Regions from separate parts of the Shewanella woodyi ATCC 51908 genome, predicted to be linked through region 2. Evidence: predicted binding sites of a transcription regulator. Region 2 holds the regulator's gene; each other region holds the start of a gene.
The links. The regulator sigma-54, encoded in region 2, starts transcription at its own class of promoters, with help from an activator protein. The targets are predictions, from matches to a motif close to GTTGGCACGNNNNTNGNNT.
Positions count from the first base shown of each region.

Region 1: SWOO_RS24440 (DUF4097 family beta strand repeat-containing protein) is a predicted target of sigma-54. The motif match lies at 3,429-3,447, and genes of this name have one in related genera.
Region 3: glnA (glutamate--ammonia ligase) is a predicted target of sigma-54. The motif match lies at 8,432-8,450, and genes of this name have one in related genera.

Region 1 is NC_010506.1:5,735,540-5,746,622, reverse strand. Features, by position in the region: gene SWOO_RS24455 (GIY-YIG nuclease family protein) at 1-98, shown strand, start outside; gene SWOO_RS24450 (phosphatase PAP2 family protein) at 515-1,357, shown strand; gene SWOO_RS24445 (phosphatase PAP2 family protein) at 1,754-2,506, shown strand; gene SWOO_RS24440 (DUF4097 family beta strand repeat-containing protein) at 2,576-3,334, opposite strand; gene SWOO_RS24435 (class I SAM-dependent methyltransferase) at 3,588-4,382, shown strand; gene SWOO_RS24430 (transporter substrate-binding domain-containing protein) at 4,482-5,369, shown strand; gene SWOO_RS24425 (NapC/NirT family cytochrome c) at 5,461-6,027, opposite strand; gene SWOO_RS24420 (multiheme c-type cytochrome) at 6,084-7,550, opposite strand; gene SWOO_RS24415 (M14 family metallopeptidase) at 8,032-9,909, opposite strand; gene SWOO_RS24410 (tectonin domain-containing protein) at 10,238-11,083, opposite strand, start outside.
Region 2 is NC_010506.1:5,135,740-5,146,822, forward strand. Features, by position in the region: gene SWOO_RS21710 (ATP-binding cassette domain-containing protein) at 1-575, opposite strand, end outside; gene SWOO_RS21715 (calcium/sodium antiporter) at 763-1,722, shown strand; gene SWOO_RS21720 (KpsF/GutQ family sugar-phosphate isomerase) at 1,811-2,788, shown strand; gene kdsC (3-deoxy-manno-octulosonate-8-phosphatase KdsC) at 2,894-3,445, shown strand; gene lptC (LPS export ABC transporter periplasmic protein LptC) at 3,442-3,999, shown strand; gene lptA (lipopolysaccharide transport periplasmic protein LptA) at 4,074-4,664, shown strand; gene lptB (LPS export ABC transporter ATP-binding protein) at 4,661-5,392, shown strand; gene SWOO_RS21745 (RNA polymerase factor sigma-54) at 5,544-7,025, shown strand; gene hpf (ribosome hibernation promoting factor) at 7,234-7,521, shown strand; gene ptsN (PTS IIA-like nitrogen regulatory protein PtsN) at 7,524-7,967, shown strand; gene rapZ (RNase adapter RapZ) at 7,964-8,806, shown strand; gene SWOO_RS21765 (HPr family phosphocarrier protein) at 8,799-9,074, shown strand; gene mgtE (magnesium transporter) at 9,165-10,529, shown strand; gene SWOO_RS21780 (molybdate ABC transporter substrate-binding protein) at 10,909-11,083, opposite strand, start outside.
Region 3 is NC_010506.1:5,605,089-5,616,171, forward strand. Features, by position in the region: gene SWOO_RS23770 (S41 family peptidase) at 1-1,092, shown strand, start outside; gene SWOO_RS23775 (hypothetical protein) at 1,098-1,493, shown strand; gene pdxY (pyridoxal kinase PdxY) at 2,003-2,866, opposite strand; gene SWOO_RS23790 (hypothetical protein) at 3,030-3,257, shown strand; gene SWOO_RS23795 (tetratricopeptide repeat protein) at 3,371-4,306, opposite strand; gene SWOO_RS25675 (hypothetical protein) at 4,309-4,767, opposite strand; gene SWOO_RS23805 (ATP-binding protein) at 4,770-5,984, opposite strand; gene typA (translational GTPase TypA) at 6,352-8,163, opposite strand; gene glnA (glutamate--ammonia ligase) at 8,531-9,940, shown strand; gene SWOO_RS23820 (ABC transporter substrate-binding protein) at 10,107-11,063, shown strand; gene SWOO_RS23825 (ATP-binding protein) at 11,065-11,083, shown strand, end outside.

The sequences.
Region 1 (11,083 bases), 600 kb from region 2:
ATCGAGAGCTAGTCGGTGACCGCTCTGGGGCATTAAAGCGTGAACTCGAGATAAAATCTTGGAGTAGAAAGAGAAAATTGGCGTTAATCACTCACTAATGTAGATCACAACTTCTATCAAGCTGTCCCTATTAACAGCTAACCAATCTATAGAAATATATATATATTTCTATAGATTGGTTAGTAATGTTTAACTTATGGTCAAAGTGCTAAAACTCTGAAATCCGCGCCAGTGCGCATATTAGATAAATACCTGCCTGTTTAAACTGATTTATCTCTATGTAGTGCACTCCTTTCACACTTTTTTCACTCTTGTTGAGTTAGTCTGCTGGCCTGATGCGATGGCCTTTGATCTCTAAGTTGTCACATAGAGTCGGTAAGCTTTGTGCTTTAAGTATCATTATCGCCCTCATTTAGGGCAAAAGGACAATTCACTTTAGGGATAGCTTATTGATTATGCAGGGCTGAACATATCTCCAAATCGATATGTATAGACGTGCAATTTGGGAGGAGCGATGGCTTCTTTGTTACAAAAACTCAAGGGAGAGCCACAAGGCAAAAGGTTCACTTCCTCTCTACAAGATAACTTTGAAGGGTCGGGCTTTCATCTGCTCCTTTTTGCTGTTTTTGTGCTGCATCTATTGACGATTAATGAAGCGTCGAACCTGAGTGTCTTTAATTTTATCAATGGACTTAGTCCAAGCATACCTGCTTGGTTGCAAGCAAGTGTGACAGACATGGGTAATGGGGTAACTTTAGGTGCTGTGATCTTATGTTATCTGGTTTCTCGCCCCGAGCTATGTTGCAGAGTCGTTGTGGCTGCAGTGCTTAGTTTGGTTATGGTTCCGCTACTTAAGCAATACTTCGATGCTCCTAGGCCTGCTGTCATATTGGATTACCTGAATATTATCGGAGAGGTTAGACATGAGCATAGCTTTCCCTCTGGTCATGCAGCTACCGCTTTTCTTCTGGCAGGGATTATCTTTCTATCAACGAGTAAACATTGGTTAAAGGGGGTAGTGGTCGTTGCGGCTGCATTCGTTGCCGGTTCTCGTATTATGGTTGGTGCGCATTGGCCTGAAGATGTTGTTATGGGCGCGTTTGTTGGACTTTTATGTGCCTATGGTGCGGTAAAGTTTGTGCCTTTAATTGTTCTATCAAGCTCTGTCAGAGTGAAACTTTACCTAGTGTTGTTTGCGACTATTGTGATCAGTGAGTTTAAAAACGGCGATGACTTTCCTCAATATTGGCAAGTTCAGGTTATTCGTTGGTCATTTATTCTTTTATCAGGCTTACTTATTTTACGTTTCTGGCTGAGAAGTTTTCCACCAAACCTGTTAAAAAACCAAGTTAACTAGCTCCTGTTTTACTCTATGATCATGTTAATTAAGCAATGATCATAGAGCCCTCCATATAGGTGTGACACTCCCTTCAATATGACCTTTCATATCATTCAGTATGCTATGCTATTAAAAGGTTGATCACTGTCACAAATTGCTATAGTTTCGACGCTAATCAGTGCTTAAGACTTACAAAAAAATAATACGAGATTAAAAAGTTTTTACATAAGTCGTTTTAACTAGCAGCAGATTATTCATTTTGGGCGTACTAGTTGGTGTCGTCTTTTTTTACTAAGCCTATTTTGCTTAAGCTGCTGGAGATACGTAATGACCTCTTTGGTTGAGGTCAAAAGAAAGGAAAGTTCTTTTGACTTTAATACACAAAGAAATGGATTTCAGCTATTAGTTTTTTCGTTGTTTGTTTTACATATAGTTACCCTAAACTCAGAAACAAACCTTTATCTATTCAATCTTATCAATGGATTATCTGATTTTTTCCCCCTGTGGCTATTAGCCATTGTTACCGATCTGGGCCATGGTTCTACATTGGGAACCTTAGTCTTGTGTTACCTAACTCTAAGACCAGAGATGACCATTCGCGTGATTGGTGCTTCCATTCTCTCTTTAATACTTGTTCCACTATTAAAGCAGTATTTTGAAGCCCCAAGACCTGCAGATGTATTGGATTCCTTAAATATCATTGGAGAGGTTCGTCATCATTTGAGCTTTCCTTCAGGCCATACCGCCACCGCATTTCTGTTTGCAGGTACTATTTTTCTAGCTGTTAACTGTAACAAGTTGAAGTTCATGTTAATTATGCTTGCCAGTTTAGTCGGTATCTCAAGAGTTATGGTGGGAGCCCATTGGCCAATAGATGTGGTGATGGGAGCGATACTTGGGCTTATTTGTGCTTATACTGCTACAAAATTTATTCCTCTGTATTCCTTAGAGCCTAAAGTAAGGGGCTTGAGTTACCTTATACTGTTTTTACTTTTGGTGGGAAGTGAGATAGGTAAAGTGATGGATCCTGATCTGCTCTGGCAAACCTTAGTGTTGCGATGGAGTGTGTTTATTTTCTGTGGGGCACTGATTGTTCGGTACGCGCTGGCCAATAGTGAACTTCTGTTTGCATCAATTCCTACAGTTCCAAGTAGCACAAAAAAGTGATGGGGTGGGCAGCAACTCATTCAATCCCTTATATTGATTGGCATAAGTCGCTGCGCCGGGAAGTTGGTATTATTGCTCTAGGCTAACCTTGCCATCGATGTTATCGAAGCTGAGACTGCCTGAGCCAGCTTCGATAATTTTCAAACCTTTAGTATCCATTACATCGATGCTGCCTGAGCCATCATCTATGGTGACAAAGCCCTGAACCTTTTTGATAGAGAGACTTCCAGAGCCATCGTTAACGTTAACATCACCGTTAACTTGCATAATCTCTATTGAACCTGAACCGTCATCCAGTGTGATGTTACCGTTGACATCGGACAGCGTGATAGAGCCTGAGCCATCTTCGATATTCAGGTTCTTTCCTCCTTCAATCTCCATACTGCCAGAGCCATCTTTTACATCTATATCCGCACTTGAGCCCTGAATTTTGATACTGCCAGAGCCATCGTCGATATCCATTTTCATCTCTGCTGGCACTTTAACAACCAGATCAATATAGGGAGAGTTTCCTGAAACCTTGTAACTGTCAAAATCGGCTACTAGACGTGCGGTATCGCCACGTTTTTCAAGAGTGAGTATGGGATCTATTCCTTCATAGGTGTAGATATCTGCTTCAAGTTTGATGTGAGATAGGCCAACAACGCCTTGAATCTCTAAGGCACCAGCACCAGTTTCGGCCACCAACTCATTTAGGCCATTACTATCTAATTGAAGTGATTGGTGAGTATGTTCGGTAGGTGCTCTGCCTGCTCCGTTCACATTAATAATACAAGCTGATAGAAGTAATGCCGTAAGGCTGACTGCTGCAATAGGTCGTAATGTCATTGTTCAATTCCTTTTTAAATGATCCTAAGCCTTGTGGTGAGTTACCTTTAAGACGGATTTCATTTTATATTTGAGTTTTTGTATGCGTATTCATTAGCAGGGTTTGTGCCAAAAATGTATCCATATGTTTTTATTGTGTTATTTAGTTTTTTCTGAATAGTATGTTAGCTTATGTGCTTAATTGCTGGGAAAATGGACTAACTGTTTAGTGAATTTCCCTATATTGAGAAATTGGTAACTTGGGAATTTTAAGATGGACTATTTAGCAGTAAATAAAAGCGCATGGGATAAACGTACCAAGGTTCATGTTGGTTCAAAATTCTATGATGTTGACGGTTTTCTCTCTGGAAATAGTGCCTTACAGGAAATTGAGTTTGAAGAGCTAGATGTAAAGGGCAAGAGTTTATTACATCTACAGTGCCATTTTGGCTTAGATACTCTCTCATGGGCTCGGGAGGGGGCAGAGGTGACTGGAATCGATCTCTCTTCAGTTGCTATCGAGCAGGCAAGAGAGTTGGCAGTAAAGAGCCAGTTAGAAGCCAACTTTATCTGTAGCGATCTCTATAGTGCGGCGGACAAGCTTGAGCGTCAGTTTGATATTGTGTTTACCTCATATGGTGCTATCTGTTGGTTGCCTGATTTGAACAGATGGGCCCAAATGATCAAGCAGAGTTTAAAGCCTGGTGGTGAGTTTTATATGGCTGAGTTTCATCCTCTTGAGGCTCTGTTTGACGGTTATAGCTACTTTGCACAAGATGAGCCCGATGTCGATGAAGAGGGGACATACACAGAGAACTGTAGCGGTGAGAAAGAGACTTTAGTGAGCTGGCCTCATCCAATCTCAGAGGTCTTCAATGCACTTATTGCTGCTGGTCTTGAGATTAAACGCTATAACGAGTTTGATTTTAGTCCCTATGATGCGTTTGCAAACCTTGAGAAAGAGTTAGTGACAGATAAAAACGGTAAACAACATACCCGTTACGCGATGAAGCATAATGATCAACGAGTACCTCTGGTTTATTCAATCTCTGCGATAAATAATCCCTAGGCTATAAGTTGTAAATTGCACTGAAACTGCTTTTTCAATGATCATTATTCAGGTGTGTGTTATAAGCTAAAGATACTTATTTATCAGCACCTGTTGTTTATGCGAATTGTATTAGGTCTAGCTGTGTTGTTGTACGCCCACCTGACGTGGTCAGCAGAAGCTCTGCTGATCCAATCCCCTCAGTCTGAAGATGATGCCAGCTATCATTACTATGTTGATCTTATCTTTGAGGTGCTCAAGGAGACTCAAGGTGAATATGGGGTTGCCAAGTTAGTTGAAACTGGCTCTTCATATACCCAAAATCGTGGCTTAAATGCACTGGAGTCAGATCAGTTAACGATATTTTGGGCAGGGACAGATCCTAAAAGAGAAAAGCGATACCATGTTATTCGTATCCCCTTGATGGCTGGTCTATTGGGGATGCGTGTTCCTGTTGTTCACCGCTCACAATATCAAAAATTTCTCGCACTAGAGAGTGCTGAGCAGCTAAAACAACTCACTGCTTGTCAGGGAACTCACTGGCCAGATAGTTATGTGCTCGAACAAAATGGTTACCGAGTGGAAAGGGTGACAAAATTTGAGTCCATGTACTCTATGTTGAGGCAAGGACGTTGTGACTACTTTCCTCGAGGGATCGGAGAGGTTCACGCCGAGCTAGAGCATAGTATGAATCAAGATATGGTAGCGGTAGATAATCTACTGCTCACCTATCCTATGCCCATGTATGTTTTTCTTAACAAGAGAAATATGCAGTTAGCTAAGCGGTTGGAGCAGGGACTTAATGCCATGGTCGAGCGGGGAGATATTTTTGAGTTTGTTCGACAGCACCCTGCGACCCGCGGAGTATTTCCATTGGGCAAATACCATCAGGCTAAATTAGCCAGACTGACCAACCCTCTGCTATCGAATTCCACAGAGCTTGATAACCCGCTATTTTGGCTTCAACTTTCCCCTACTTCTGAGGGGGGAGTGCTTGAAAGTGAATGATAATACCAATCAAGATAAAAAGCCGCATGGAGAATGCGGCCTTTGTTGGAGATAAGGGCTGTTATCACAGCTTAAGTTTATCTTGTGATACCTAACGCTTAACAATCCGCTTATGAGTTAACCCTTGATGGCAATCAATACAGGTCTCCCCCCTCGCGGCTATCTTCTCATGATTTAGTCGTGCACGTTGTGGCTGCTTGGCTAAATCAAAGTTTTCACCTTGGTGACAGTAACGACAGTTAGCTGAGTCATTCTTCTTGAAATCTTCCCAAACACTCTCGGCCATGGCCGGTCTATGCTCTTCAAAGTTTTCTTTGGTAATGGTGCCAACCATCATATGGTAAACATCCTTCAACGCTATGGTCTTGACGATCATCTTATCGATAAAAGGATGAGGAACATGACAGTCAGAGCAGGTAGCTGGGATAGTCTCTCCATCACCAAAATGGGATGAAGCCTTATACTCCTGCACTATCGTGTCCATCTTAAGGTGACAACTAAAACAGAAAGCGTTTTGGTTAGATACCACCATCATGCCTTGAAACGATGTTGCGCCTAGCACCAATAGAAACACCCCGATGGGAATGCCCAAAGCTAATGGCCTCTTTAACCAGCTCCACAGTCGTTGCCACCGAGTTTTTTCCCCTTTGTTATTCACTAGAGTCTCCTCAGTTGGGGGAGAAAGGGGGCGATCATTACCCCCTAACTCGGTTGCTATTTACTTTCACTTAGGTAGCGAGCTTTAAACTCTTTCTGGGCTGCTTTACGGGCTGCCTTAACCTCATCTGGCTCATTACCAGTAAACCAGGCATGCTCTGGGCGAGCTAAGATCTCATCGAGAAGTTTGCGCGCCTTTTCTGCACCTTGGGTATTACCCTCATGCTCCGCTTTCTCTACTACCTCAAGATATTGAGGAACCATCTCTATGTAGAAGCGTTCTGCAACTTCAAACATGCCGTGCCATTGTACATAGTCCGGTGCTTGCATGGCGGCGCCGTGACGGGCACGTCGTCCCTCATGGTGCCAGAGGAAGAACCAGGTCCATTCTATCTCCTCATCAAAGGCGGTCTCCGTAAGCATCTTCTGCTCTTTCAACATACCCATTAGTCGTTTGCCAGGGCTGGCAAACTTGTCATTATAGAGATTAACTAAAGAGTCAAACTGCTGATAGAAGCTATCTGTCATCGATTTGGTGTGACAGGACTGACATACATCCTGCATATCGGCGCGTCTATCTTGCCAGCTCTTCACTTTGTGTCCCTGAGCTATCGCTTTAGCATCGATCTTCTCTGAAACCGCTGGACGTAAGGTCCAACTGATCCGGTCGCCAACATCATGGGTCACGGCTTGTTCGCGTGTGGCAGACATATGGCAGGTGGCACAAGTTGGTGCGGCATCATAGTCTTCACCGACAATCCACTTAGAGGAGTCTAAGTTCATGCGATCGACATTGGCGTAGAAGTTAATACCATGCTTAGACTCATCATAAACCTCTTTTTGAGGGTGATCTGGACCTAAGTGACACTTACCACAGGCCTCGGGACGACGAGCTTGAGTCATAGAGAACTCATGGCGTTGGTGACAAGCGGTACAGGCACCGATAGATCCGTCTGGATTGATACGACCAATACCTGTGTTTGGCCAAGTGGTTGGGTCAAGATCGCCATTAGGCAGCACTTTTACCTCTGAGCCGTGACACTGCCAGCAACCATTAACTGCTGCGGGTGACTTGCCATTAAAGGTCATTGCGCCTTCGACGACTTCAGCAAGGAAGTTATCTAGGGAGCCCATGATCTTACCAGCCTTAGCATGGTGGCTCTTGGTGAACTCCTCAACCTCTTGGTTATGGCACTGAGCACAGTCTTTAGGTGAGACGATAACCGAGATAAGTCTACCTTCATGCTTTATCGCATCTTTGTCACCTTTATCGGCTGCATGACATTCATAACAACCCACATTGGCCCCATAGTGCTTAGAGCGTCCCCATTGTGCATAGATGGAGGGATTTTTCTCTTTATGACAAGCGGCACACTCAGAGCTCTCATCACTTAGTTGTTTGAAAGGTTTTAACACCAGCGCTTTTGCTTCTGCATTTGCCGTAGATGTCCATGATAGGCTGACCACCGCGATGAGTGGGAGCAGTATCGATAAGCATCGCCGCACATTTCGAGCATATTCCATTTTATATACCTCTAATTGCACTTAAATTAACTCACAGTTTTTAAATCATCATTTACTTTGATTATTTTTCTTATTTCATTGCTAATCAGTTGTTAATAACAATGTCCCTTCAAGTTAAACCTGTATATTTTTCGCATGTTGATCTAAATCAATGGTTAATAAATGAACGCGAGATCGAGATCACACTTTGAAAAATAACCATGATATTTGTCAGGTTTATTAAAAAGCTGTGAGTGGTGATGCTTGGTGGGCGTTTTGCGTGATGCCGCTCAATGAGATCTGCTGTTTAATTTATCGATTTGTGCTGAATTTGTGACGTGGGTCTGCTGGGTGGAGTATAACTTGCTGGTTATAAACGAGTAATTATGATTGTCTGCAGATAACTGTTGGTAGGTGATTGGTATAGGAGATGGGAGAGGCTTTCACCGCTCCCATTGTATGACTGCAATTAAGAAAGATATCGGTTGCTGTTACTTTTGTCCTATTTTTGTCTTAACACTGGATACTTCATATATTGGTCATCGTAATAAGGGCTGCGCTCGTAAAACCAGCGTAACCTAGCTTTTGGATTGGTGGCGAATAGAGGATCGGCTAATGCCAGCTCAAACTCTGCCTGCAGTGCGGGGCTCTCTTCAAGCATCTGCCTCGCTAAAGGCTCTACTGCGTAGTTTTCAATATACTCAGTGCGGGTGAAAATAGGGTTAAACAGCCCCCATTGAAACAGTGAGTCTGGTGATTGTGGCTCCAGTAGCAGGATGGCCAGATCCCCCAATGGCTGTTTAGTATCTATCTTCACTGTACCGGCGGGAAGAGTTGTCTTTATTGAGTGCTTAGTGACTTGCGCATCGACACGTTGACGCCCTTCATAATCCTTAGTGGCAAACTCAGGCTGAGTAAATTGATACTGCTCCAGTGCCATCTCTGTTTCTTGTTCGGTGCGAGTTAGACGAATACCATGGTTCTCTAAGCGGGCTATGACCTCAGTCCATTGAGCGGGGATATAATAGGCGCTCGCTCTTTTTACTCGGACATCGGCGACTGTGTTACCGATAACAGGGAGATCTGGGTAAAGTTTAGGTTCACCTGTCCAGCGAACGACCTCATTGCCGCTTATTTCACTTTTCTCTAAGTGGTAATCGATCCCCTTAAAGTCCCAACCTTTGTCTTGCTGTTTCTCTTTCCAGCTTAAGGTCACCATAGGAGAGTAACTAAACTTATCTTTGCGGATGGCCGCTTTGAGTTTAGTGGCTTGTTGTCCAACAGTCTTGAGGGTGGACTCTAGCATCACATAGGTGCCAAGTACTCTCTGTTTAAAGGGTTTTAAGCTGTGGTTCTCGACTAAAATAGTGGGCAGGTGGCGGGCATCACCATAACCGTTAGAGTAGCGCGGACTGGCATTCCATAGCGACATTCCTTTAGTGATATCTGTGTTATCGATAGCAAAGACTAGGGGGCCTGGAATATGGCCTTGAGATGTTAAATCGGCTTCTATTGCTGGTCGATAGATCTTTTCGAGCCAATTATAACTGGCGGGGCTCAAACCTTGGGGTAGGTTATAACCGAAGGTGACATCGTATTGATAATCGATGCCGTCGGTTACGTGTACATCGATATAAAGATCTGGCTGCCAAGTGTTGATAGTTCTTAGCATGTGCTGCATCTCTAGTGAGTCAGCTTTAGCGTAATCTCGATTCAGGTTGAGGTTGTTGGCTGTAGTTCGCCAGCCCATATCCAGTGGCCCACGTTGGTTAACACGATTGTATTGTGTCGAACGTTCATGGCCATCAACACTGAAAATGGGCACAAAGAGTAGATTAGTCTTATTCAGCAACTCGCCTTTATCACCAATGATAATATCACGCAGTAGCATCATGCCTGCGTCTTTCCCATCGATCTCACCTGAGTGGATCCCTGCTTGTACCAGTACGCTGGGTTTGTCATTTTTAGCTAATGTCTCTGGTGTGGCTGCACCCTCTTGTGAGGCGATAATCATCCAGATATCTCGTCCTTGTGGGCTCTTACCTATACTCACTTTCTTCAGCTTATCGCTCTGGGCGATCAGCTTATCTAACCAGATAAAGGTTTCATCATAGCTCGGGCTGGTTTTTAGACCATGTTGTTCGAAGGGAGTCGCCCATTCAGCGTCGGCGCCGAGTAGCAGCTCTTCACTCTTGCCATGCCACTCGATAGCAGGTGGCAATATTTTATCGTTGATGTAACTGTTGGCAATTTGTGGTGTGGCAGTTTTGGGAGTGTTATCTGTGGCTGTTTGGGTATCATTTGCAGTGGCAAATGTGCTGGTGGTACTGCTTGCGCTGATCGTTAGTAGAGTAATGATTGATAGAGGGGCTAAACGCATATCCATGGCCTTTATTAGTCTTGTTATTGTCACTGTTATTCTTGTTAGTACCGCTATTGTTATCTGTGTAGGTATTCGTTTCGGTATCAAACTCGTCAGACATATTTCATTAAAATGCGAGTTAACACAAGGGGGGGGAGCTAAAGTCTGGCCACATATTTGAACCGCCTTGAAATGAAGGCTGATTATATTTTCTAAGCTTTAATTGACTTGTTTAGAGGTATAGCTATTACAAAGTGAGCACATAGGGCATGGTATTGCCGCAGCCATTAAAAAGGCCGGTTGTTGAAACCGGCCTTAAATTTTTTGAACTGTTAATAGGGGGTCGTTATCTGGCAGATACGGTTTTCATTTGCCCGAGTGATTGCCAACGGCTTCCATCACGATAATAAACAGTATTGTTACTGTTTACTCCCCAGACATTACCATGGGTGCCTGCCGAAATTTGCTTCAGGCTGCCGCCTATCTTACTCCAGCCTGATCCATTCCAACGCCAGATAGAGTTGTTAGGCGCAATGCCCCAAACTTCGCTGCCATTATCATTAACCGATATCTGCTTTAGGCCGCCGTTGATACGGGACCAGCTGCCGGCGGCAGTGCGTTTGAAGATACGGTTGTTTGAGGTGGTTGCCCACAATATGCCATTATCGGTGGTATCTACAGTTACCAGCTTCTCACCGCTATTAAGTGATGGGCGGCTAAGACCTGTCCAACGATTGTTGGTGCGATCTCTTTGGTATAGATTGCCATGGGTATTAACGCCAACCACGCGTCCTTTCCCTGCAACTTGAATATGGGTGAGAGCCCCCGAAACCCTTTGCCAGCTAGCATGTTGACTAGGGCGAAACCAAATACTTTGGCCTGAAAGTCCCCATACTTCACCACTGCTGGTGGAGGACAGTTGATTCAGCGCACCTGAGTTATGTACCCAACCAGCACCAGAGAGATTATGGCGGGTTCGAACATAGCGGTTGGTGTCTGTGGCATCGGCAGGGCGGAAGTTATTCTTCAATCTGGCCTGATAGGTGTGAAACTCATTTTGGCGTTGATCTATTACTGCTTGGGTGCAGCCTGTTTTGTTATGAACATTACTACAGTCCCAAGCCATGGGCATCTCTACCGATATTGCTCCCCAATTGGCAGCATTGTTCATTGCTCCCTTGAGTTCATTGAC
Region 2 (11,083 bases):
CGGATCAGTTTAACCAGAACCCCCATAGAGATAGGATCTTGGCCTGCAAAAGGTTCATCATACATCACCATTTCAGGCTCAAGCGCTATCGCCCTTGCCAGTGCTGCACGTCGCTGCATACCACCTGATAACTCGTTGGGCATCATATTCGCAGTGCCACGTAGACCTACCGCTTCTAGTTTCATTAATACGATACGTTTGATGATCTCTTCCGGCAGTCCTGAGTGTTCCCGCAGTGCAAATGCGACATTATCAAAGACATTCATATCGGTAAACAGAGCCCCACTTTGAAACAGCATGCTCATACGTTTACGCAATGTAAACAGCTCCTCTCGACGACACTTATGCACATCGACACCATCAAACAATACATGCCCGATATCTGGCGTCAGCTGCCCGCCCATCAATTTGAGCAAGGTGGTCTTTCCAATACCACTTGGCCCCATGATAGCCGTCACCTTCCCTCTTGGAATAGACAGGCTGATATCGTCAAAAATTACATGCTCACCACGACTAAAACCCAAATTGTGGATCTCAACCAAAGGTTTTGGCTCAGCTAACACCTGATGATCCATAACGATTCCATCCACTAAAAGTGAGTTATCTGTCTCGATGAACAGATTAACGAAAGAAAAAGAGACAAATTGTACGTAATTGGACTATTAGGTACAACTGAATCAACACTATCTTGCCGCAATACTTTCAATTTTGTTCAATTCCAGCGAAAATGCGCGTCGGGCTCACTTACTGAAATGCAATTTAATGTTATTTAATATTTTCATGCTTATCGCCGGATTAGTCGCTCTAGTCTGGAGTGCTGACAAATTTGTCTATGGCGCTGCAGCTTTTGCCAGAAATCTTGGCCTCCCTCCTATGTTAATTGGATTAACCATCGTCGCCATGGGCAGCTCAGCCCCGGAGATGTTCGTCGCTGCGACCGCCTCGATGGAAGGGATGACAGATACCGCAATTGGAAATGTTTTAGGCTCAAATGTTGCAAATATCACACTGATTTTAGGGATCACCGCCCTACTTGGTGCCATTGCTGTTAGCTCGCAAACGTTAATGCGAGAGATCCCCTTGATGATTATTGCCACCGTTATCGCTGGCTACTTCCTCCATGACGGTATGCTGACCCGTATAGAGGGCTTTATGCTATTAGGCCTCTTCTTTATGTTGATGGGCTACTTTATCTGGCACGCCGTCACGAATAAGAAAAAAGATGCATTGGAAGAAGAAGCTGACAGCGAGATCCCAACTGGTGTTCCCACATCCAGAGCAATACTCTGGCTTATTGTCGGTATTGTACTTCTACCACTCTCAGCAGACTGGATGGTACAAGGGGCTGTTGGTATTGCCAAAGCCTACCACCTGTCAGACCTAGTCATAGGCTTAACGATTATTGCTATTGGTACCAGCCTACCTGAACTGGCAGCATGTGTTGCGGGCGTAATGAAAAAAGAGGATGATCTGGCAATAGGGAATATCGTAGGCTCAAACCTATTCAATATTTTAGCTGTATTAGCCATTCCGGGAATAATTGCTCCCGGCGCCGTTGATGCAGCCGCCAGTAGTCGTGATTTTTATATGGTACTGGCTACCAGCAGTGCACTTGCTGTATTTATATTATTAAGTGGCCGAGCAAGAGCATTAAAACGCTGGCATGGTGTAGTACTACTATGCACCTTTATCGCCTATCAGTTAATCCTGTTTCAGGCTTAACGAAACTGGTTTTCAGAAATTAAGTCGTCGACAGATTGATTAAGCAAAATCTAACGACACAGAGCCTTGATTAAATAGAGAGAGCAAGATGGTAGATGTAACTCAACTTCGCCAATGGGGCAGAACTGTTATCGACATCGAGCGCAACGCACTCGATAACCTTTACCAGTACGTCGACTCGGAAGAGTTCACCCAAGCCTGTAAGCTAATTCTTAACTGTACAGGTAAAGTTATCGTAATGGGCATGGGTAAATCAGGTCATATCGGTAACAAGATCTCTGCAACATTAGCCAGCACTGGTACCCCAGCCTTCTTTGTTCACCCTGGAGAGGCGAGCCACGGAGATCTCGGCGTTCTCAGTGAAAATGATATTATCTTAGCCATATCAAACTCAGGTGAAGCCAGTGAGATACTCACCTTAATGCCTGTCATTAAACGCATGGGATTGCCAGTTATCGCTTGTACGGGAAACCCTGATTCAAATATGGCTAAACTCTCTGTTGTGCATCTGTGTATAGAGGTGCCAGAAGAGGCGTGTCCATTAGGGTTAGCACCAACATCGAGCACCACAGCAACCTTAGTCATGGGCGATGCCTTAGCCGTTGCGCTTTTGCAAGCTAGAGGCTTTACCAAAGATGATTTTGCCCTCTCTCATCCCGGTGGTAGCTTAGGACGTAAGCTGCTACTTAAGGTCAGTGATGTGATGCATAAAGGCAAAGATCTGCCCTCGGTAAACCATGATATCTGCATCACTGAAGCCCTCTATGAGATCTCTAAAAAAAGCTTAGGTATGACAGCTGTCGTCGATGAGGCAAATAAACTGGTAGGTATCTTTACCGATGGCGACCTAAGACGCGTTATCGACAGTGAAGTCAATCTTCGCACCACCTCTATCAGTGATGTAATGTCTAAAGGGTGCGTCACTGTTTCTGCCGACATTTTAGCGGCTGCTGCACTGAAAGTGATGGAAGATAAAGATATTAATGGTTTGATCGTTATCGATGATCAGCAGCATCCAATAGGTGCCTTAAACATGTTAGATATGGTCAAGGCTGGCGTTATCTAATATTAGGGATTGCTCCCTTTTTACCAATTTAGGCCAACTTAATGAGTTGGCATAGCAATTAGCCCTTCGATGAACAAACGGCTAGCGCGATAATGGAGATACTGTATGTCACACCAAGGTTTTTACGGTCCAATAGAGGATACTGTTTGGCAAAAGGCCAGTAAGATCAAGCTTCTAATATGTGATGTAGATGGAGTATTCTCCGACGGTTTAGTCTATATGAGTAACACGGGCGATGAACTTAAAACCTTCCATACCCGTGACGGTTACGGCGTCAGATCTCTGCTCACCAGTGATATTCCTGTCGCCATTATTACCGGCAGAAAATCTAAGATTGTCGAAGATCGCATGACAGCCCTAGGGATCACCCATATCTATCAAGGCGTCGATGACAAACTGACTCCCTATCAGGAGCTACTCTCTTTATACAAGGTAACGCCAGAAGAGGTCGCATATATCGGCGATGATATGGTTGACCTACCAGTGATGAAACAGGTTGGTTTATCGGTATGTGTTGCTGACGGCCATCCTTATGTTCAGCAAGGTGCCGATTTTGTTACTCATATCAAGGGAGGCCACGGCGCCCTACGTGAGTTGACAGATCTACTGCTTCTTAGCCAGAATAAGTTCGAAACGGCTCATGGAATGAGTATATGAATAGAGTCACCCTCGCCATTATCGCCTTCTTTGGTACCGCACTTCTGCTCTACTGGCAGGTGCAATCCAAACGAGGAGATGAGGGGTTAGCTGTCGATGTTAGCGCCCGACCCGATTATATTGCTGATAACCTAAAAAGTGTTGAATACAATGAACTTGGCTTAGTTAATAGCCGGGTTAGTGCTAAACATATGGAGCATTATGAAGAGGATAATATGACCTACTTCACCGAGCCTATCTATCTGGTGTACCCTGAGCAAGGCGAGGCTCAGTGGCAGCTACAATCGACCAAAGGCACCATGAATAAAAATTCAGGAAAAGTCATACTCGAAAACAATGTTATCATCAACGCCATAAACAGCAATGAGCCGATACAGTCGATCAAAACAAGCTATCTTGAGTTGGATCTCAATACCATGATCATGACATCCGATGACAATATCTATATCACAGGTAGCGACTTTATTATTGAAGGGGTTGGTCTATATGCCGACCTCAACGCTGAAAACGTAAAATTAACCAGTCAGGTTAATGGCACCTACTCAGCACACTAGTTAACGTCAACGCAAAATGGGTAAACATTTGGTTGATTAGCATTGACATTTTTTATGTCAAATTGAAGGGATATATGAAGCAAAATACAGGCATCATCACAGCACTACTCTGCTTAATAAGCTTTAGTAGTGTGGCAAAAGTCGATGATCTAAAACAAGAAGTTAAAATCTCTGCAGCAAGTCAGGAAGCAGATATTAAAAATAACCAGATCATCTTTAATGGCCCAGTTGAAGTCGTTCAGGGCTCAGTTAAAATCAATGCCGATAAGCTTAGAGCCTTTACCAAAGAGGGGTCTAACGGACGTATCTTAGTCGCTACGGGGAATCCAGCAACTTACTCACAGATAATGGAAGATGGCCGTCCAGCCAACGCCAGCGCAAAAGAGATCCGCTACGAGTTATCAAAACGCACTCTTATTCTGAAGGGTAATGCGACGCTTGAGCAAGATGGTAGCCAAGTTACAGGTAATCAGATTCAATATAACATTGAAAAGCAGCAGCTTATTGCTGAAAGTACAGGTAGCGAAAGGGTCATCACCATTATCCAACCTGAAAATTACCAGGATGAGTCTAAGCCTAAAACAGATAGCAACAAAGAGACTCAACCTGAAACAAAGCCAGAGATACCTGTAGAACCTGCAGTTAACGCTCAGGAGATCGAATGAGTTCTTTGACGTTAAAGGCTGTAAACCTAGCCAAAAGTTATAAAAGTCGCGCCGTAGTACAGGACGTGAGCCTCAGTGTAAAAACAGGTCAGATTGTTGGCTTACTCGGCCCCAATGGTGCAGGAAAAACCACCACCTTTTATATGGTCGTGGGCTTAGTACAAAGTGATAAAGGTCGTATCTTTATCGATAGTGACGATCTCACATTAGATCCCATGCATCTACGCGCCCGTAAAGGGATAGGTTACCTGCCCCAAGAGGCCAGTATCTTCAGAAAGCTCTCAGTGCGCGATAATATTATGGCCGTTCTCCAGACCCGTGATGAGCTAGATAAAAATGCTCGTGAGGAGCAGCTTGAACATCTGCTGGAGGAGTTCCACATTACCCATATCAGAGATAGCCAAGGGATGTCGCTGTCAGGTGGTGAGCGTAGACGTGTTGAGATAGCTAGAGCACTGGCTGCAAACCCTAAATTTATCCTGCTTGATGAGCCCTTTGCAGGTGTCGATCCTATCTCGGTTATCGACATCAAAAAGATCATTTTACAGCTCAAAAGTCGTGGTCTTGGTGTCTTGATCACTGACCATAACGTGCGGGAAACATTGGATGTTTGTGAGCATGCCTATATTGTAAGTCATGGAAACTTAATCGCTGAAGGTACACCCGCTGAAATCTTAGACAATCAGCAAGTGCGAGCTGTGTACTTAGGTGAACAATTCAAGCTATAGTTAATCTAGAGGAGCAGTTCTCCTCTAATTTAGAAATTCTACAGCATCGTTATGATTCATTCTTATGAAGTCAATTGAGGGAGCAAAGACTCCCCAAATAGCTCCAACAGGCTTTCTCATTTTATAAGTACAAAGTAGGGAATAGCAGTACATGAAAGCGTCACTCCAGCTCAAAATGGGTCAGCACTTAACCATGACTCCCCAGCTTCAACAGGCGATACGTCTGCTGCAGCTGTCGTCACTGGAACTGCAACAGGAGATCCAACAAGCATTAGATTCCAATCCATTACTGGAGTTGGACGAAGAGCAAGTTGATGCTAACGCTGACAATAGCGATGTCAAAAACAACAGCGAAACAGACTTCAGTGCTTCTGTCGAGAAAGAGGCCGATAAAGACAGCTCGTCACTAGAAACATCCGACGCACTGAATCAAGATTCCATGCCTGAAGACCTTCCTGTCGACACCACTTGGGATGAGGTCTACACCGCAACACCAAACTCAAGCTCTGGCGCGATGCGAGATGATGACCTTCCCTTCCAAGGCGAAACCTGTGAAGGTCTATATGAGCACCTAGAGTGGCAAAAAAACTTAACCCCATTTTCTGATAATGACTTAGCCATCGCGACAGCCATTATTGATGCGATCGATGAGCGTGGCTACCTCACGCAAAGTACCGATGATATCTTAGAAGCCATGGGCGATCCTGAGATAGAGCTCGATGAAGTTGAAGCGGTGCTTAAGCGTGTTCAGCACTTTGATCCTATCGGTGTTGCAGCCCGTGACCTCAGTGAATGCCTGTTTATACAGCTAGCTCAATATGCCAACACAACACCTCATATCGACAATGCCCGATTACTGATTAAAGAGCACCTTGATCTAATTGCAGGCCGTGACTTCCGCCTCTTAATGCGTAAAACCAAACTTAAAGAGGATGATTTAAGGCAAGCCATTGAACTGATTCAAACCCTAAATCCACGTCCTGGACTGGCCATCAACCCAAGTCGGGATGAGTATGTTATTCCAGATGTCACTGTGATTAAAAAGAAAGGGCGCTGGATTGTTGAACTCAACCCAGACTACATGCCAAAAATTAATGTGAATCAGCATTACGCTTCCATGGCTCGCAGCACGAAAAACCAAGCTGACAGTCAATTTATCCGTGGGCATTTGCAGGAAGCTAAGTGGTTTATCAAGAGCTTAGAGAGTCGTAACGATACTCTTTTAAAGGTCTCAAATTGCATCGTCAAGTTTCAACAAGGCTTCTTCGAATATGGTGAAGAGGCGATGAAACCTATGGTGCTAAATGACATAGCTGAAGAAGTTGAGATGCATGAATCGACCATCTCCCGTGTCACAACCCAAAAATATATGCATACCCCAAGAGGCATATTTGAGCTGAAATATTTCTTCTCCAGCCATGTGGGTACCGACGATGGCGGTGAGTGTTCATCAACAGCTATCCGCGCCTTCATTAAAAAGTTAGTGGCGGCAGAGAACCAACAAAAGCCTCTCAGTGATAGCAAGATGGCCCTTCTTCTTGCAGAGCAGGGCATTAAGGTGGCGAGACGAACCATAGCCAAGTACCGTGAGGCCATGTTGATCCCGCCATCGAATCAAAGAAAGAGTTTATAAGATATTTGAAAAGTGAATATATTGAGGTTGGTCATTGTGACGTAAAGTCTGTAAGTTCACGACATGCTAGATCCTGAATATAGAAGTGAGCTGGATATATATCCACACAGGATGCGGTGTTTCGAAGTAGCTTGAATATTTAAATGCAGTGTAAACCTCAAATCAGCGAGCGCGTTTTTAACACAAACGAATCTGAAGGAGTATCTCTATGCAAATAAACGTAACAGGTCATCACATCGAAATTACCACATCGCTACGCCAATATATTGAAGAAAAGTTTTCAAAGCTTGAACGACATTTCGATCAGATCAATAATGTGCACGTTATTTTGAATGTTCAAAAAATGCAGCAGAAAGCAGAAGCCAAACTCCATCTTGCTGGAGGTGAGGTTTTCGCCGCGTCACAACATGCGGATATGTATGCAGCAATAGACTCCCTGATTGACAAGCTCGACCGTCAGGTAATTAAACATAAAGAGAAGCAAACAAAACACTAACGATGGAATTAAGCACCATCCTGCAGCCGGAGTGCACAACTTGCGCCACTCCGGGCAGTAAGAAAAAGGTACTGGAACTTATCAGCGATCTTGCCGCTGTCCAGTACCCAAGCCTTTCCTCTCAAGAGATTTTTGAAAGTCTTTTAGCTAGAGAGAAAATGGGCAGCACAGGTATAGGTAACGGTATAGCGATTCCACATGGAAGGTTAACCAATATTAGTCAGCCCGTTGCGGTACTCATTAAGTGCGAAGAGCCTATCTCTTTCGACTCAATTGATAAACAGCCGGTCGATATACTATTTGCACTATTAGTTCCAGCTGATCAATGTGAACAGCACTTAAGCACCCTGTCGGCGATGGCAGAGAAGCTTAATGACAAGCTAATTTTAAAGCAGTTACGAAAAACACAAGACGAGTCAGAACTTTATCAGGTGATCACCCAATGAAACTGGTTATGGTATCCGGTCGTTCCGGATCAGGAAAATCTGTCGCCCTCAGGGTTTTAGAGGATCTCGGATACTATTGTGTCGACAATCTTCCTCTGCCTCTTATGGATACGCTATTGGAACAACTCAAAGATAGCACAGAGCTTGTTGCTATCAGTGTTGATGTCCGTAATATGCATGAGACAGAACTAGATAAACAGCTTTCAAACCTACCTGAAGGGACTGAGCTACTAAGCTTTTTCCTAAATTCAAGCGACGAAGTTCTCCTCAAGCGTTACAGCGAAACCCGTCGTCTCCACCCTCTTTCGAGAAGTAAAACTTCACTTAAAGAAGCGATAGATCATGAGCGGATACTGCTAGAGCCAGTCTCTAAACTCGTTGATCACTATATCGACACCTCTAATCTCAATATTTACGATCTTAGTAATCAGGTCAGAGAGATATTATTAGGTAGTGTAGATAAAGAGCTAGTCATTAACTTCGAATCTTTCGGTTTCAAACATGGCATGCCAGCAGAGGCAGATTTTATGTTTGATGTTAGGTTCTTACCAAATCCTCATTGGGAGCCAGAGCTTAGGCCGATGACAGGCTTGGATGAACCCGTTCAGCTTTTCCTTAGTCAGCAACCCACTGTCAATAAGTTTATCTGGCAAATAGAGAACTTGTTAGAGACCTGGCTACCGCACCTTGAGCGCAATAACCGTAGCTATCTAACAATCGCTATAGGTTGCACTGGTGGGCAACACAGATCTGTCTATGTCACAGAGCAGCTTGCTAAGCTGTTTAGTCAAAGCAAACACACAGTACAGGCTCGCCATCGCGAATTAAGCAATGACTAAATTAGAACGCCAAGTTACCATATGTAATAAGCTTGGACTCCACGCCCGCGCCGCGACTAAACTAGCCGTTCTAGCATCGGAATTCGACGCTAAAGTCACGATTGTACAAGGGGAGAAACAAGCTTCTGCAGCGAGTGTGCTGGGCTTGTTGATGCTGGAAACCGGAATAGGGAAAACCATTACCCTGCTCGGTGAGGGCCAAGATGCCTCTGCAGCACTAGATGCCATCTGCGCTCTAGTTGATGCAAAATTTGATGAAGCAAGTTAAACCTTACCACTAAGCTATCCCAGATATTTCTTATCAACACCGTGGTCTGTATTTAACCCAAAATACAGACAGCTTCATAGGGGGCCTGTTATGCCAATTGAAGTATTAGATAATGAGCTTACCGATCAGCGGTTAAACCAGTTAACACAAGCCCTTAGCAGTGGCATGTTTGTTCATGTCAGAAATATGCTCCATGATATGGCAGCCTCTGATATCGCCTTTATATTAGAGTCATCCCCACCTAGAACCCGTCAGGTTTTATGGCAACTGATCGATCAGGATCAAACCGGTGAGATCCTCGATGAACTTGGTGAAGAGCTTAAAGATAATCTCATCAAACAGATGAGCCCTGAGCGCGTTGCAAAAGCGGCTGAAGGGATGGACACCGATGACCTCGCTTATATATTGAGAAGCCTACCTGATAGTGTATTTAAGCAAGTGCTTCACTCCATGCGAAGTCAAGATAGAGCTAGAGTCGAACAAGCCCTAGCCTACCCCGATGACACCGCAGGCAGTATCATGAATACCGATACCGTCACCCTACGTCCCGACGTAAATATCGATGTTATCCTGCGTTACTTAAGAATACGAGGTAAGCTTCCGGAAGCCACAGATACTCTGTATGTGGTCGATAAACACGACCGCTTACTCGGCGGCGTCGAGATAGCCGACCTACTGACCTGCGATCCTAACTCATCGATACGAGATATTATGGATGCTGAACTGGAGGGTATTCCGGTCGGCATGTCAGATAATGAAGTTGCGCAGCTTTTCGAACGACACGATTGGATTTCAGCACCAGTTATCGGTGAAGATAACCAGCTCCTTGGCCGTATCACCATCGATGATGTTGTCGACGTTATTCGAGAAAATGCCGAGCACTCCATGATGGGGATGGCAGGTATGGATGATGATGCCGACACCTTTGGTCCAGTGCTAAAGAGTACTCTTCAACGCTCCCTTTGGCTAACCATCAATCTGTTTGCAGCCCTACTAGCGGCTTCTGTCAGTAACATGTTTGAAGGCACTTTAGAGCAGTTTGCCACCATAGCGATTTTGATGACTATTGTTCCCAGCATGGGTGGCGTAGCTGGAAATCAAACCTTAGCGCTTGTGATACGTGGCATCGCACTTGGCCAGATAGGACAAAGTAACTCCCGCTGGCTAATAGGTAAAGAGCTGGCCATCGGCTTCCTTAATGGACTGCTTTGGTCTGTGCTCGTCTTTGCAGCCATCTGGCTCTGGAAAGGCGATCTCGCATTAGGTGGACTCATTGGAGGGGCCATGTTGATCAATATGACAGTAGCTGGCCTCGCGGGTGCCTGTATCCCATTACTACTGAAGAGAATGAATATTGACCCAGCACTAGCTGGCGGTATGGTACTTACCACTGTCACAGACGTCATCGGCCTATTTGCCTTTCTCGGGCTCGCGACATTCTTCCTACTGAACTAATACCAGTCAGTATAAGAAGTTGATCTACTCAGAGTGTCTTTTGGCAAACTAATTCAAGGCGAATGGATGATGGAATGGTTGTTCCCTTGTGAGTTCATTCAACGAAGAAGTAGACAGCCAAAAACACTCCTTACAGGCGAGTTTTAGCGGTGCTGATCCTGCGTTAACGAGCTTAACCGTAGAATAACTATGCTCTTCACTCGTTGCAAGCCACATGGATGTGGTGAATGTCATTAATGCAGGAACAATTAAGGACCTTGCCTCAGAACCGCTAAACTCTCGCTGAGCGATCAAATCTTTATACTGATTGGTATAATACTTCGCAGAGAAAAAGGGAGCCATTGGCTCCCTTATGCTAAGCAGCAATACCAATCAGTAACTAGCGCAGTGGCGCATCGAAGCCATATTTAGCCAAAATATTTTGCCCCGGTTGAGACAGAATAAACATGGCAAATTCAGTGGAGTTCACGTTGGCTCCCTCTAGGATAGTTAAACCATAGTTAGCCCCAACAGATAGCGCTTGTGGGATCTGTACGATCTGCAAGGTAGGTAGC
Region 3 (11,083 bases), 470 kb from region 2:
ACAGAGCCTAACTCCCCGGCGACCTCTGCCAATATTGAACGCGGTGCAGTCATAGTCAGCATCAATGGTGTCAGTGTTAAAGATGCCAATGACAGTGCAAGTATTAGCCAGCTCAATCAAGGCCTTTTCCCCGAAAGCAACGGACAACAAACTCGCTTTACACTGCTCGATCTCGGTGCCAGCCAAACCCGCGATGTCACCCTAAGTGCGCAGACAGTGATGTCAACACCCGTGCAAAACGTTGACCTTATTCCAACGGATAACGGTACCGTGGGCTACATCCAATTTAATTCACATATTGCGACAGCAGAGCGTGGTCTCGTCGATGCAATAACTAGCCTTCGCAGCAACAATGTGAACGACCTTGTACTCGATCTGCGTTATAACGGTGGTGGGCTACTCGCTCTTGCCAGCCAGTTAGGCTATATGATTGCAGGTGAACAGGCCACCCAAAACCGTATTTTTGAGCGCAGCACCTTTAACAATAAATACCCAAACACCAACCCGGTTACTGGCGAAGCATTAGCACCAATGCCTTTTATCGATGAGAGTATCGGCTTTAACACTGACTTACTTGGTGCGGGGCAAGCACTACCATCACTCAACTTAAATCGTCTCTATGTGCTGACCACGAGTGACACCTGCTCAGCCAGTGAAGCCCTAATGAACGGTTTGCGCGGAATTGATATTGAGGTTATTCAAATCGGTGACACAACATGTGGTAAGCCCTATGGCTTTTACCCAACTCCCAACTGCGGCACCACCTACTTCACTATTCAATTTAAAGGGGAGAACAATAAAGGGTTTGGCGACTACTCTGATGGGTTTATTCCTAGCACCAGCCCTACTTTAGCCAGCGAGATCTCAGGCTGTGACATTGGCGATGATTTCTCCAAGCCTTTAGGTGATGTTAATGAAGCCATGCTATCGGCAGCACTGTTTTATCGCGACAATAATCGCTGTCCAGCTGTCAGTGCAGCAATGGCTAAAAGCGCACCTAAGCCGCAATTTATTGACCAAGGCTTTATGCTACAAGACACCCGAATGCAAAATGTATTGTTCAATAACCGTATCTTAACTCAGGTAAAATAGTGATCATGAAGAGATCAAATCTCGTAAAGACGCTACTAAGCCTCACCCCATTACTCTTAATGGGGTGTAGCCTACAAGCCGACGATAGTCAGCAACCCGCACCGTTACCCGCATTGGTCAGTGCTCCTAGCCCAGAGAGTATCGCGGAGTTAGAAGCGGCTATCGCAAGTTTACTCAAGATAGAGCGGGTCACCATTGCCGATGATGCGTTTACTCGCAGTAGTCGTTTATCGCTTGAACGTTCACCTCATAAAGCTCCAAATGGTCAATTGATTATGGGGCGTAATTTCGAGTTACCGCAAACGGTGCAGCTGTGGATAAGCGCTGAGATATGTTTTGTCACTGATGCCGATAACCATCGCAGTGCCCCCCTCACCCATACCCAATGTAAAGCCGAGTAGTGCTTGAATTAGCCGATACGAAAAGGGGAGATGAACGCACTATCGACGAATGTGGGCTAACAGTTTGAATCGTTAGCCCGCAATAAATACAATACAGAAACGGTATTAGTAGTCTTACCCAATACTAAAGCTGCCAAATAAACCCAACTAATAAGATTACTTGAGTTTAATCAATAACATGAAAATAGGGAGGATAGCTTATTTTGTTCAGCATTAACTTTACCTTTCAGCATTATTTTTTTTTCACCAGCCTTATTGCAATCCCATTAACACTTTTGACTATTTTGGGTCGATTTATTTTGGTAAAAATGGGCTATATCGGTGTTGATATTACATTTACTTGGCAGAGGCTCATTGCAGAATTCGCTATTATTCTTGTCGGCAGCTATGTTCTGGTATGCGCACTGGCCATGTTAACTTTAATAGTAGGACTCTTTCTATCTGAGTAATCCCCCACAACAAATTAACCTGAATCTAAGGAAGCACTCAGGTTTAATATGGCAGCGTATTTACCCTATCTTTTGAGCACGCTCTTTAATCACTGGTGATGCAATTGCACTCTGCGCACGTATCAGTTGCAACTCATAGGCACCTTGATTGAAGGTTTCCAGTAATACAGCATCCACTGAGGCATTAGTGCGCTCAAACGCCTCAACAGCGCTGTAGCCAGCTTGCAAGTTAGCTAGCATTAGGCCACTGATAAGGTCGCCCACACCGACGGGTTGCTTGTCAAACTCATACAGCGGACGGGAGACTAAGTAGCTGCCGCTCTTGTCCACCAGCAACATCTCAAACTGCTCTTGATTGGTGGCAGCCTTAGCAAGGTGTTTCACCAGTATCATCTCAACGCCTGTTTTGAGCAGGCTTTCACAAGCCTGTACCACCTCATCAAGTGTCTGCAAGCTGCTGTCAGTCAGGGTCTCTAACTCCAATAAATTAGGCGCAATAATATCGGCAGCGGCCAAGGCTTGGGTTTTAAGAAACTCCTGCACACCAGGTGCGACTATACAGCCCTTCTCTGGGTGCCCCATAACAGGATCGCAAAAATAGATCGCCTGAGGATTGACTGCTTTTAGCTGTTTCACTGCAGCAACTATTTCACCCCCTTGCTCTGCACTTCCCAGATAACCACTTAAAATGGCATCACAGGTTTTCAGCTCACCAATGTTATCTAAGCCCTGCACTAATTCGGTGATCTGCCCTGACGGCATAACCATGCCTTTCCATCCTTGTGCATATTGAGTGTGGTTAGAGAACTGCACCGTATTGATCGGCCACACTTCCATGCCGAGACGACGCATAGGAAATACTGCGCTACTGTTGCCGGCACAGCCAAATACCACATGGGATTGAATGGATAGGATCCGCTTCATGGTCACAACCTTTAATTCTGTTAACGAGTAATAATGGAGGTACTTAATAGCTGTCAGTTAACAACCACCTAAGATTTTCAGAGATATTATACCAGTCAGTATAAGAAGTTGATCTACTCAGAGTGTTTTTTGGCAAACTAATTCAAGGCGAATGGAGGATAGAATGGTTGTTTCCCTTGTGAGTTCATTCAACGCAGAAGTAGGCAGCCAAAAACACTCCTTACAGGCGATTTTTAGCGGTACTGATACTGCGACTTTTTATAAGCAAAGAGGGAGCTTAACCCTAGTTTCACTATGCTCTTCACTCGTTGCAAACCACATGGATGTGGTGAATGTCATTAATGCAGGAGCAATTAAAGACCTTGCCTCAGGACCGCTAAATTCTAGCTGAGCGATCAAACCTTTATACTGATTGGTATTACTCTTACGCTAAATTAGTATTCACCAACGTAATCGGCTTGTGACGAATCACTAAAGGTTTATAGTATTGACCTTGTCATATAGCTAAAATGCCTTATCTAAACTAACGGTCTCTAACTCCTTTTTTAGCATTCGATTAAACCAAGCAGGTCCAATCCAGCTGTAGATCACAATACCAAGCCAGAACATTGAGACTACCTCACCAACACTTTTATGGCCAAGATCTTCAAGCACAATTGAAGCAACCTGAAACAGTAAAAAACCTGATATAAGAAGCACAACCATTCGGGTATTACTACCATTTGATAGCCAATTATTTAAACGCCACCAAACTCCCATAACAGGATTACTTCTCGCTTTTATCTGAGTAAAAAGCCGTAGTGCAGGAGCATAGTCAGGGGCCTGCTGAAGCGCCCAGATAGCATGTTCTCTTGCTTCTTGAACTTGGTTTTTTTTCAATAAAACTGTGCCCATACCAATTAGGCCGTTAATATTTTGAGGCCCTCGCTGTAACGCGTTTTGATAAAACTCTGCCGCTTCATCAACTTTACCTAACTGAAGCAAAATATCTCCATACTCAGTTAAAACGTCACAATTGTTAGGGGCTAACTCTAACGCATGTTTAATCGTTTTAAGTGCCTCTTGGTATTTATTCTGTTGAAAAAATATACGACTTTTAAGCAAGTGATACATTGCATTGTCAGGCTCACGCTCAATGGCATTATCTAAATGCTCACTTGCCAAAGCAAACTTCTGATTTACTAAGTAAGCGTAACCTAATGTATAGTGTCCATATGAAGAGTCTGGCGATAACGACAGCCCAATTTCAGCTTCATACAGCGCTGCTGTACGGCGCTTTGTTTCTATGAGTGCAAATGAAAGATAACTATGTAAGAAGCCATTATCAGGCTCTAAAGATAATGCCTCCCTTAAACATTCTATCCCTCTAGTGTAAGCACCAAATTGAAAGTGTTGTTCGGCACTATCAATTAGTTGACTAATGGATACGTTGCTGTCCATGCTTATCCTCCCCACACTAAATTCACTAAAAAAAGCTGCAACGGCTTTCCTATCACAAATGCCAGAACAAAACCGATAACCGGACTTGCTACATGTCCATTAAAGTGCTCATACAGTTCAAAACTATCACTTTGCAAAACAAGAAGAATGTAACTAAAAACAAACTGTACAGTGATACCAAATAGATAAAAATAACGTACATTTGCATCAACAAAATAACCTGAATTCCAAAACGATGCCCCAAACTGATAGACACCAATAAAAGCTGCAAATGCAACAAAGATTGTTAGTATCTCCTTTAATCGATTTGGGCCATTTAAAGCAAAGCTATTAAATAAATACCATAACCAACTAAAAACTGGCCCTCCGAGCATTGCAGACAGTAAAGGCCACATTGGATTAACGGTATAGTTCGATAACCTACCTGCTCTGGGTTCATCAATAATTTGATAGCTAGCCATATCTACTTTCCATGTTTACGCAAAAAAGCCAGCACTTCATTGTACTGTCCAGAATCATTAGCATACTTAGCATAGTTACGTGCCATAGTAAGCCACTCAAGAGTAGTTGGATTAACCTCTTTTAAAGCTTCTTTCACGAAAGTCTGATTAAGTGGTACCTCTTCTCCACTTTCAATTGAATGGTCGATAGCCTCATCAACCGCGGTTTCAACTAAGTTCATCAGATCTGCACCGGAAAACCCACTAGTGAGTCGTGCAATTTTTTGGGCATCTACGCTTTCTCCACCCGGACGATCTTTCAATAATCCTTTCAAAATATCGGTACGTGCATCTACATCTGGCGGAGCAATAAATACAACACGATCAAAACGTCCTGGGCGCCTAAATGCTGGATCAAGTGCCCATGGAACATTGGTAGCCCCTAGAATTAGTACACCGTGATTATTTTGAGCAAATCCATCAAGCTCAGATAAAAACTGACTGACTAATTTTGCAGAGGTTGCTTCGCGAGTATGCTGACGCTTAGCAGCAAGGCTCTCTATCTCGTCAAAAAATATTACAGAGGGGGTATTTTGCCTAGCCTGCTCAAAAATAGCGTGAAGCTTCTTTTCAGACTCACCGATATACATATCGAGAATGTCAGAAATAACCACATTAATAAATGTGGCATTACACTCACCAGCAGTCGCTCGAGCTAACAATGTTTTCCCACAACCAGGAGGACCAAAGAGTAAAATACCACCACCTACTTTCTTTTTAAATCTTTGAAAAAGCGAGGGCTTTTGAAAAGGAGTGATAATTTTTTTCCGAATCTGTTTTTTTACATCAGCTAACCCACCTACCTCCGAAAAGGATATCACTTCCTCTCTAGGCTTTATCAATCGAGTAACTTCTACCGCATCGGTATCATCATTAGCTACCACCGTCAGCTTTATTCTCTTGCTATTGTCTAGAGCATCTTTCGCAACTCTAAGCTCTCTTGCAAAATCAATATCTTCAAGTGACGAATTTTCTTTAACCGCTTCAACATAAAATTCACGAGCTAATGAGAATTCATTAAGAATCTGATATGCCTTGGCTTTAAGTATTTTAACTTCAGGCAAGTTACTAGACAAAAATAGGAGTGCATTTTCGCCATCTCCACTTTCAATAAAGATCTTTGCCGCAAGGATCTGGTGCAGCTCCTGCTCAACTTGACAGCTCTCAACCTCCTTCAACAAACTTAAAGCTGTTGAGAGTTGCTGATGTTCATATAGAGCTTGAATCAATGTGATCCGCAAGATGAAGTTGTCTGGTGACAAGCTCAACGCCTGTTCCATTGAGTTGATATAGTTATTATCCATAATGACCAAAATAGTGAGTGAATATCCATCATCATTCTGATTGTCGCTGATTTACTACGCTAATGGAAGCCACTCTCTTCAATCAAAAATCTATAATGTAAATACTCTGGCCTTTAGAAAATGAAGTAAAACGGGAATAGTTAAAACTACTTTTAATGAATAGAATCTACATAAAAAAGCCCTGAACATCTTCATGTTCAGGGCCTTCAAATACTTAGCTCATGGAGCTGAAGCGAAACGATTACTTGCGGTTATGACGCTTACGCTCGTTTTCAGTCAAGAAACGCTTACGAACACGGATGTTCTGTGGCGTTACTTCTACTAGCTCATCATCATCGATAAACTCAAGCGCTTGCTCAAGTGTCATTTCGATATGTGGAGTTAGTACCTGTGCTTCATCAGTACCAGATGCACGCATGTTAGTTAGCTGCTTACCTTTCAAACAGTTAACTGTTAGGTCGTTAGCACGTGCGTGTAGACCAACCACTTGACCTTCATATACTTCAGCAGCGTGAGTAATGAATAGACGACCACGCTCTTGTAGACCGAATAGTGCGAAGGTTAGTGCTTTACCAGTAGCGTTAGAGATCAGTACACCACGTGCACGTTGACCGATATCGCCACCTTTCACTGGACCGTAGTGGTCAAATGAGTGGTAGATAAGACCAGTACCAGAAGTCGCTGTCATGAATTCAGTTTGGAAACCGATTAGACCACGGCTAGGGATAACGAAGTCGATACGTACACGACCCTTACCATCTAGCTGCATATCTTTCATGTCACCCTTACGAGTACCAAGCTTCTCGATCACTGTACCTTGGTGTTCCTCTTGAACGTCAACAGTTAGTGTTTCGAACGGCTCACACATCTCGCCATCAATCTCTTTCATGATAACTTCTGGACGAGAAACGGCTAACTCGTAACCTTCACGACGCATGTTTTCAATCAAGATAGATAGGTGAAGCTCACCACGGCCTGATACGCGGAAACGATCTGGGCTGTCAGTCTCTTCAACACGTAGTGCTACGTTGTGAACAAGCTCCTGCTCTAGACGCTCAAGGATGTTACGTGACGTCACGTACTTACCTTCTTTACCCGCGAATGGAGAGGTGTTTACCTGGAAAGTCATTGTTAGTGTTGGTTCATCAACAGACAATGGAGGTAGCGCTTCAACAGTAGTTGTTGCACAAACAGTGTCAGAAATCTTTAACTGACCAAGACCAGTAATCGCAACGATGTCACCAGCATTTGCTTCAGAAACTTCGTGACGCTCTAGACCCATGTAACCTAATACTTGGCCCATTTTACCGTTACGCTTGTTACCTTCAGCATCAATGATAGTCACTTGCTGGTTAGTCTTAACACTACCGCGCTTGATACGACCAACACCGATAACACCTACGTATGAGTTGTAGTCCAGCTGCGAAATTTGCATCTGGAAATCACCTTCTGCATCAGCATCAGGAGATGAAACTTTCTCGATGATCGTTTCAAACAGAGGTGTCATATCACCCTCTGTTGTTTCTGGATCAAGAGAAGCAAAACCGTTTAGCGCTGAAGCATAAACGATTGGGAAATCTAACTGCTCATCAGTCGCGCCTAAGTTATCAAACAGATCGAATACTTGATCGATAACCCAGTCAGGGCGAGCACCTGGACGGTCAATCTTGTTGATAACAACAATAGGCTTAAGGCCTTGAGCAAATGCTTTCTTAGTTACAAAGCGAGTCTGTGGCATTGGGCCATCAACCGCGTCAACAAGAAGCAGTACTGAATCAACCATAGAAAGAACACGCTCAACTTCACCACCGAAATCGGCGTGACCAGGAGTATCCACGATGTTGATGCGGTAGTCGTTCCACTTGATGGCAGTATTCTTTGCCAGAATCGTGATCCCACGCTCCTTTTCAAGATCGTTCGAATCCATCACCCGCTCAGTGGCCTCTCCTCGAGTCTCAAGGGTTCCGGACTGCGCCAGCAACTTATCAACTAGGGTAGTTTTACCATGGTCAACGTGTGCAATAATGGCGATGTTACGTAAATTCTCTAACACAGATAAACCTCTTACCATCAAAATATAGGGGGTATTTGTAACAGCTCAAATAATAGCTGTTGCAATAAAAAACGTGCCATTCTACTCTAGCGGAGGGCTCTCGCACAGGATTATTTTTTAGTCAGCTATGAATAGTCAGTTTTATTTCATCCGCACCAGGATGGTGAGCGCACCATTATCGGGCAAACAACGCACCAAACTAGTGCAAAACTTCTCCTCCCTAAAACACAAGCTTCAAGAGTTATCATTACAATCAATTAGTTATAAAAATGGCACGACTCTGGCTTATTGATTGTCAGAATCGCGATAAGCGCTAATTAAATTAAAAATAAAAGGGATATCCCTTTACTCTACTCGGAGACTCAGAATGTCAGCTGAATTAGTTTTACAACAAATAGAAGAACTGGAAGTTAAGTTTGTTGATTTGCGTTTTACCGATACGATAGGTAAAGAGCAACACGTTTCAATCCCTAGCCACCAAGTGGACGCTGATTTTTTTGAAGACGGTAAGATGTTCGATGGCTCTTCAATCTCAGGTTGGAAAGGCATCAACGAATCAGACATGGTGTTAATGCCAGATCCTGAAAGCTTTGTACTCGATCCTTTCACTGCAGAGACAACAGCTAATATCCGTTGTGACATCCTTAACCCAGGCACAATGACAGGTTACAACCGTGACCCTCGCTCAATTGCTAAGAAAGCTGAAGATTACTTACGCTCAACAGGTATTGCTGACACAGTATTAATTGGTCCTGAGCCAGAGTTTTTCCTATTTGATGATGTGAAGTTCAGCTCAGATATGTCTGGTTGCTTCTACAAGGTTGATGCTGAAGAAGCAGCATGGAACTCAGGCACTAGCTACGAAGATGGTAACAAGGGTCACCGTCCTGGTGTTAAAGGCGGTTACTTCCCAGTTGCTCCTGTTGACTCTTCACAAGATATCCGTAGTGCAATGTGTCTTGTACTTGAAGAGATGGGCCAAGTGGTTGAAGCACATCACCATGAAGTGGCAACAGCTGGTCAAAACGAGATCGCAACTCGCTTTAACACACTAACACTTAAGGCCGATGAAGTTCAGGTACTTAAGTATGTTATCCATAATGTTGCTCACGCTTACAACAAGACAGCGACATTTATGCCTAAGCCAATCGTTGGTGACAACGGTAGTGGTATGCACGTTCACCAATCTCTAGCAAAAGATGGCGTTAACATCTTTGCCGGTGACAAGTATGGCGGATTGAGCGAAACAGCACTTTTCTACATTGGTGGTATTATCAAGCATGCTCGTGCTATCAACGCATTCGCTAACCCATCAACGAACTCTTACAAGCGTCTTATCCCGCACTTTGAAGCACCAGTAATGCTTGCATATTCTGCAGCTAACCGCAGTGCTTCTATCCGTATCCCAGTGGTACCAAGTGCTAAGGCTCGTCGTATCGAACTTCGTTTCGGTGACCCAATGGCTAACCCATACCTCGCCTTCTCAGCAATGTTGATGGCAGGCCTTGACGGTATCCAGAACAAGATCCACCCTGGTGAAGCGATGGATAAAGATCTGTATGACCTACCAGCTGAAGAAGCTGCTGAGATCCCAACCGTTGCAACGTCGCTTGAAAATGCACTTGAGTGTCTAGATGCTGATCGTGAGTTCCTAACACGCGGTGATGTGTTCAGTAATGACTTTATCGATTCATATATCGCACTTAAGTCTGCTGATGTTGAGCGTATCAACCAAACAACTCACCCTGTTGAGTTCGAGCTTTACTACAGCTTATAATCCCTAAGCGATATCTTCTAAAAGCCCTAATTTATTAGGGCTTTTTTGTTTTCCTTCCCTAATCTAAAAACTGTTACCTCTTTCAATCATTGCCCCTGTCTCGTTGGCGATTAACTCTTCTGTCTACTAACCTAATAACTAGATTTAACTTACTAAGAATGCTGCCATGCTAAGATTCACAGTCAGTCTGTTCATCTCTCTTCTACTTGTTGCTTGCAGTCCCAAACCAGTAACAAAAACAATCACCATCGCCATCAATCCTTGGCCAGGATACGAATTACTGTACCTCGCCGAAAGTAAAGGTTTTTTCAAACAAGTAGGGCTAGATATTAAGCTCTCTCAGACAGCCACACTCTCCGATGCTCAGCGAGCTTACATAAGTGGCCGAGTTGATGGTTTTGCTAGCACCATAGTCGAAGCAGTTCAGGCACAAGAGTTTGGTGGAGACCCCTTAAATATAGTTTTGCTAGCAGACTACTCCAATGGTGGCGATCTCATTGTAAGCCATGAAGACTTTAAAACATTGAACCAACTCAAAGGACAAAAAGTGGGTTGTGAGGTGAGCTCTCTGGGGATCTATATCTTAGCTAGAGCGCTTGCGGTATACGATATGTCCCTAGACGATGTGGAGATCGTTAATATGGAACAGGGCAATGCTCTCCAAGCGTTAAATAGTGGCCACATTGATGCCATGGTCACCTATCCCCCCTATTCATTTGAAATTTTAAACAGCACCAGCCAAAAGAGTCACAAAGTTTTTACCACAGCAGAGATCCCAAATGAGATATTAGATACCGTTTCCTTTTCACAAAATGTGATAAAAGCCAACCCAGATTTAGTGCCTAAGCTACAACAAGCTTGGCAGCTAGCTTATGACTATCTTGAACAACACCCAGATGAAGCCATTCAGTTGATGGCTGAACGAGAACTTATATCAGTTGATGAGTTTAGTCAGTCACTTGCTGACATCTATTTATTAAGTAATCCAGAGCAAAATAAATTATTAAAAGAGAATAAGAAGCTAACAAACCTTGCTCAATCAGTTTGTGACACTCTCAATAAAGTCGGTGCATTTGACAGTTCATGTGAGCATATAGAAACGCTTTTCTATACTGGGATTTAATATGGAAAGCCCGTCTCCCG